2 regions of the Dongia rigui genome follow, and region 1 is predicted to be linked to the other one. Evidence: riboswitches for the same ligand, from Rfam matches in the RefSeq annotation. Region 1 holds a riboswitch; the other holds the start of a gene.
The links. Region 1 has a riboswitch for glycine ahead of gcvT (glycine cleavage system aminomethyltransferase GcvT). Riboswitches for the same ligand answer to the same signal wherever they lie in the genome.
Positions count from the first base shown of each region.

Region 1 (3,289 bases):
CAATGCCAAAGGGCGGAATGAAGCCATCGAATTCCCGCACGCCACAGCCGGGTCGCCGTCTTGTCGAAGGCCGGCCGCTCATTTAAAGTCGTCCAACAGGGTTAATTTGGTCGAGATATGGCGCGCCGTCACGGAGCGACCGGTTTGGACCGCTTGAGGGGAAATGGCCAAGATGACGGATCCGCAGATCGCGCAGAAAGCGCCGTTCAAGATCGATGTCGAAGCTGGCAAATCCTATTTCTGGTGCGCCTGTGGGCGCAGCCAAAAGCAGCCTTTTTGCGACGGCTCGCATAAAGGCACCGGCCTCAGCCCCATCAAATTCGACGCCACTGCAGCCAAGGCCGTGTTTTTCTGCGGCTGCAAGCATTCCCAGAAAGCACCGCTTTGCGACGGCACGCACGCGAATCTCTGAACAGCGGCACCGGTCGCACGGAAAGGATGACGATGAACTCGATGAGCACATTGGGGCGCAATCTTCTTGGCCTCATGGGCGCCGGCTTGTTGCTGAGCGCCTGTGTGGACCCGATTGCACAACAATCGCGCCCCTGCCCGATGGTCAAGGTGATCCAGGACGCGGCCTATCTCACCCGCTTTGCCGGCGAGGCCGAGGATCTCGCTGAGACGTCGTTCGAGGCGCGCATCGGGCGATCGAAGTCCTTTTGCACTTATGTGATCAACACGGACACCGGCGAGACGACGATCCGCAGCGAACTCAGCATCGAATTCGCAGCCTCGCGCGGGCCTAAGAATCCGGACAGTGCCGCCAAGTTCAACTACTGGGTTCGCGTGGTGGGGCCTGGCAACAGCCAGCTTTCCAGTCAGACTTTGGATGTCGAAATCCCATTCACCGCGGCCAAGGTGCAGGCGACGGCGCAGGACCAGGTCAATATCCTGACCCCCCTCAAGAAGGGTGAGACCGGCGATTTTTATCGCATCTATATCGGCCTCGCGGTCAACGAGAAAGAGCTCGACTACAACCGGCGCAATCCCCAGTTCTGACGCTCCAGGCCCGGCCGCGTAGCGACTCGGTATGCCGCATCTGCACATAAAAATGCCGCTTGACGGATAGTCGCGCACAGGCCCATGTTGCGCGCGGCAAAACCCGTCGTCGGGAGAGACCTCGCCCCAGCCAGAGTGACTGGGGTCAGGCGCCGAAGGAGCAACCGCCCCCGGAAACTCTCAGGCAAAAGGACCGACACGGGGAAAAACTCTGGAAAGCGGATGGCCCCACACCTGGGCTTCATCCCACCGAAGGAGTAAACCGCCAGCCTTGATCGGCGCGCCTCGTCGCGCGCCAGGGCCGACGGCCAATCTCTCAGGTCCCGAAGACAGAGGGGGGTCGCGCGGGTAACGGAAACGTTGCCCGGTCGCGGTCGCCATTCGTCGGAGGGTTCATCTCTTGAGTTCCGGTTCCGGGGTCGACGCACCCCTTCTCGTCACTGCCCTGCATGATCTTCACATCGCCTTGGGCGCCAAAATGGTGCCCTTTGCCGGATACGACATGCCCGTGCAGTACCCGGCCGGGATCCTGGCCGAGCATCTCCACACCCGCGCTGGCGCAGGCCTGTTCGACGTTTCGCATATGGGCCAGATCCGCATCCGTGCCGAGAGTTTTGCGGCAGCGGCCGCAGCGGTCGAGCGCCTGTGTCCAGCGGACTTCCAGGCCCTGAAGCCCGGCCAGCAGCGCTACAGCTTCTTCACCGATAACAGCGGCGGCATCCTCGACGACCTCATGGTCACGCGCCTGGGCGCCGGCGACGACCGCGATCACTTGTTCATGGTCGTGAATGCCGGCTGCAAGGATTCCGACATCGCGCATCTCAAGGCCAATCTCGGCGCGCGCTGCGAGATTGAGGTGCTTGCCGACCGCTCCCTCGTCGCGCTGCAAGGACCGCTGGCGGCGGCCGTCTTCGCGCGGCTTGCACCGGACAGCGCCAAGCTGAAATTCATGAACGGTGCGGCGCTGAAGGCTGCAGGATTTGACGTCATCGCCACGCGCTCCGGCTATACCGGCGAAGATGGTTTCGAGATCTCGGTCGCCAATGCCGATATCGCGGCCTTTGCCAAGAAACTGCTGGATGAGCCGGAAGTAAATCCGATCGGTCTTGGTGCGCGCGATTCGCTGCGGCTTGAAGCCGGGCTCTGCCTTTACGGCAACGACATCACGGAAAAAACCAACCCAGTCGAGGCCGGCCTTGTCTGGGCGATGCAGAAGCGCCGCCGCGAGGAAGGCGGCTTCCCCGGCGCCGGCATCATCCAGCGCCAGCTCGCCGAAGGCCCGTCGCGCTTGCGTGTCGGCATCCTGCCGGAAGGGAAAGCCCCGGCCCGCGCCCATACCGAGATCACCGATGCGGGCGGCCGCGTCATTGGCGAGATCACCTCGGGCGGCTTCGGTCCGTCGCTGGGGGCGCCGCTTGCCATGGGCTATGTCGAAAAGGCCCATGCCACGATCGGCACGAGCGTCAATCTGATGGTCCGCGGCAAGGCATTGCCGGCGAAAATCGCCGCCATGCCTTTCGTCGCCCATCGTTATCAGCGCTGACCCGTCGTGGTCAGCTTCACCGGAGAGAGGCGCGACGATCCGTCGAAGCGCCGCAACAAAAACGAGGAGAGTTTCATGAGCGGCATTCGCTTTTCGAAGGATCATGAATGGGTGAAGGTCGACGGTGATGTCGCCACCATCGGCATCAGCCCCTATGCCCAGGAACAGCTGGGTGATGTCGTTTTCGTCGACCTGCCGGCCATCGGCAAGAAGGTCGAGAAGGGCAAGGAACTGGCCGTGGTCGAATCCGTGAAGGCGGCCAGCGAAGTCTACGCCCCGGTTTCCGGCGAAGTGGTCGAAGTGAACGATGCATTGGGCGATGCACCCGGCACCGTCAATGAAGACGCGCTCGGCAAAGGCTGGTTCGCCAAGGTGAAGATGTCGAACAAGGCCGAGCTCGACGGCTTGATGGACGACGCCGCCTACAAGACCTTCTGTGCCAATTCACATTAACTGGGGACTGCACTGACATGCGCTATTTGCCGATGACCGAGGTCGATCGCCAGGCGATGCTGGCGAAGATCGGCGTTCCCTCGGTCGAAAGTCTTTATGCCGACGTGCCGAATGGCGCGCTGCAGAAGGCGCCCATCGCCGGCCTCTCCAACCACATGGCGGAAATGGAGGTCGAACGCTTCATCGGCGCCATGGCCAGGAAGAATGTCGGCACCAATGATGTACCGAGCTTCCTCGGCGCCGGCGCCTATCGCCATCATGTCCCAGCCTCGGTCGACCATCTGATCCAGCGCG
Region 1 covers NZ_JAXCLX010000001.1:1,259,276-1,262,564, forward strand. Annotated here, with positions in the region: gene SMD31_RS05680 (CDGSH iron-sulfur domain-containing protein) at 164-412, shown strand; gene SMD31_RS05685 (hypothetical protein) at 445-999, shown strand; glycine riboswitch at 1,099-1,205, shown strand; glycine riboswitch at 1,209-1,334, shown strand; gene gcvT (glycine cleavage system aminomethyltransferase GcvT) at 1,400-2,542, shown strand; gene gcvH (glycine cleavage system protein GcvH) at 2,618-2,995, shown strand; gene gcvPA (aminomethyl-transferring glycine dehydrogenase subunit GcvPA) at 3,013-3,289, shown strand, end outside.

Region 2 (3,289 bases), on a different contig from region 1:
CTTCGTTGTCTCTTCCGTCAATTACGGCGTCTATCTTCTGGCCCGCGATCTCATCTTCGTCGGCATCTTCGGTGCCGATGGCGCGAGCTTCACGGGGACACATCTGCTGATCGCGGTCGTGCTGATTACGCTCAGCCAGGCCGTGCTCAATTATTTCGGCATCAAGGTCACCACGATCCTGACCGATTTTTCGGGCTATCTCATCCTCGGCGTTACGGTGATCCTGATCGGGAGCTTCCTCTTCGGCTCATCCGTGCCGCTCGATTTCTCGCGCATCGTGACCTTTACCAACAACACCGGTGATCCCGGCGCTGGTACATGGCCGGCCACGGGCAGCCTGTTCTTTGCCTTTGTGCTGGGCCTGCTGCATGTCTGCTACACCATCACTGGTTTCGACGCGTCGGCTCATACTGCCGAAGAAACCCGTGATGCGCAGCGTGCCGTTCCGCGCGGTATGCTGACCTCCGTGTTCTGGTCTGCTGTGTTCGGCTGGGTGCTGGTGGTTGCCATCCTGCTCGCCATGCCGGATGTCACCGAAGGCGCCAAGCAGGGCTGGTCGGTGTTCTACTGGACCCTGGAATCGACCACGGTTCCCGCGGGCCTCAAGAGCGCTCTGGGTGTCGGCATCGTGCTGTCGAACTATCTTTGCGCCCTGGCAGGCATGACCTCGCTCTCGCGCATGATCTACGCGTTCGCGCGTGACGGCGGCATTCCGGGCGCGTCGAAGTTCCTGCGTCAGGTCAGCCCGACCCACCGCACACCTGGTCCGGCCATCTGGGTTGGTGCAATCCTCTGCATCATTCTGGGTTACGTTGCCGGCGCCGATGCCAACGCCTACATCATTCTGGCGTCGGGTTGCGCAGTGTTCCTCTATGTCTCCTACATGATGCCGATTGCCGCTGGCCTCCTGGCTGAAGGCAAGAGCTGGACCAAGAAGGGTCCGTTCAACCTCGGCATCTGGTCGAAGCCGATTGCTGTCGTCGCCATCATCGGCGCCGCCGTACTCGCCTTTGTCGGCTTCCAGGAACCGTATCAGCTGGTTGGCCAGTTCCTCGCCGCAGTCATCGTGTTGTTGATTGTGGTCTGGTTCGCCTTCGAAAAGAGCCGGTTCCCCGGTCCGCCGCTCACGGAAGCCGACGTCAAAGCGCGTCAGGCGGAAATCGCCAAGGAAGAAGCGGCGATCGGTGGCGCTAGCTAATCTCCACAGCACTTCAACAAGCGATCTGGGGAGGCAGTGCAAACTGCCTCCCTTTTTCGTTTTTCAGCTTGACGTTTCAACGGGGCAATCACACACTCCGCGCGCATAATTCCCGACCTCGGGAGAGACTGGTATTCGTCAAGAATGCCGGCGCCGAAGGAGCAACCGCCCCCGGAAACTCTCAGGCAAAAGGACCAGGGTCGGACCCGTCATCTCTGGAAAGCAGGCGCCGGACGTCGTCGCCTCACCGACGGAGTAAACTGGTGCTCGACCAGTGAATCTCTCAGGTCTCAAGGACAGAGGGGGGCTGACCGGCAGGGACCATCCGCCGGCCGCTAGCCAACCCGACGTCGGGGAGCCGCTTTAAAACACCTTTCGCACGCATTGCCGCCGCTTTCCGCGCGGCCTAAATTCTATAAATCATCTCGAACAGGGGGTTCACAAAAATGCCGTTGAAACCGGAACAGGTTAAAACCGTCGCGCAGGCCAAGAAGATCGTCGAAGAGCGTGGCCTGACGCATATCAAGGTCGGCGTGTTCGATGGTGATGCCATCCTGCGCGGCAAGTACATGTCGAAGGCGAAGTTCTTCTCCGCCCTCGAAGGCGGCTTCGGTTTCTGCGACGTGGTGCTGGGCTGGGACAACCAGGACCAGTTGATCGACGGCCTCAACTATACCGGCTGGCACACCGCCTATCCCGACGCCTGGGCGCGCATTCTCCCTGAGACCTGCCGCGACCTGCCGATGGAAGACAACGGCCTGTTCTTCATCTGCGAATTCGTCAACAAGGCGGAAGAGATCTGCGCCCGCGGGACACTCCGCCGCGTGCTCGACCGCGCCGCGAAGATGGGCTTCGACGTCTATTCGGCACTCGAATTCGAATTCTTCATGTTCGACGAAACGCCCGAAAGCGTGCGCGAGAAGAACTACAAGAATCTGACGCCGATGACGCCGGGCTGGTTCGGCTATTCGGTCATCCGCAATTCGGTCTGGTCCGAGCTCTACCAGGACATTCTCGACATGTGCGAAAAGATGCGCATGCCGATCGAGGGCCTTCATACCGAGACCGGCCCGGGCGTCCTCGAGGCAGCGCTCGGCGTTTGCTCGGCCCTCGAAGCCGCCGACCGCGCTGCCCTCTTCAAGACCTTCATGAAGGTGCTGGCCCAGCGCCGCGGCCTGATGGCGACCTTCATGGCGAAATGGTCCAACTCCTATCCCGGCCAGTCGGGCCACATCCACATCTCGCTCAAAGGCAAGGATGGCAAGGCGGTCTTCCACGACCCGAAGAAGCCGCACAACATCTCGGACAAGATGCGCTGGTTCATCGGCGGTCAGCAGACCCTGATGCCGGAAGTGCTCGGCATGGTCTCGCCGACCGTCAACTCCTACTCGCGCCTCATCCCCGGCTTCTGGGCGCCGACCAACGCCACCTGGGGTATCGAAAACCGCACCTGTGCGCTCCGCGTCATCCCGGGTTCGGAAAAATCGCAGCGCGTCGAGTACCGCATCGCCGCCGCCGATTGTAACCCCTATCTGGCGCTCGCCGCGGCGATCGGTTCCGGCCTCTATGGCATCGAGCACAAGATCGAGCCGCAGGCCGCCATCGTCGGCAATTCCTATGAGATGAAGCACCCGGCCAAGCTCGACCTGCCGCAAACCCTGTGGGAAGCAGCGCAGCGCCTCCGCAAGTCGAAGGCCGCCCGCGACCTCTTCGGCGACGCCTTCGTCGAGCATCATGCCGGCACCCGCGAGCATGAGGAGCGCGAGTTCAGGAAGCACATCACCGATTGGGAACTGTCCCGCTATTTCGAAATCATCTGATCCGTCATCAAAGCGCCCGCGTCTTCAGGGGAAGATGCGGGCGCTGTTTCTTTTCTAAAACACCTGGAGGTTATCCATGGCCGCTACCCAGAAGACCATCTCGCCGATCGACAATTCCGTCTATGTCGAGCGCCCCTACAACACGCCGGCTGAGATCGCAGCGGCCCTGGCCACTGCCGCCAAGGCGCAGAAGGAATGGCGCCGCACGTCTCTGGCTGAGCGCGCCAAGATCATGAACCGCTTCGTCGACGAGTTCCTGAAGGACAAGGAC
Region 2 covers NZ_JAXCLX010000002.1:439,988-443,276, reverse strand. Annotated here, with positions in the region: gene SMD31_RS13560 (amino acid permease) at 1-1,198, shown strand, start outside; glycine riboswitch at 1,308-1,405, shown strand; gene SMD31_RS13555 (glutamine synthetase family protein) at 1,645-3,018, shown strand; gene SMD31_RS13550 (aldehyde dehydrogenase family protein) at 3,095-3,289, shown strand, end outside.
Region 2: another riboswitch for glycine. It lies ahead of SMD31_RS13555 (glutamine synthetase family protein); the one in region 1 lies ahead of gcvT (glycine cleavage system aminomethyltransferase GcvT).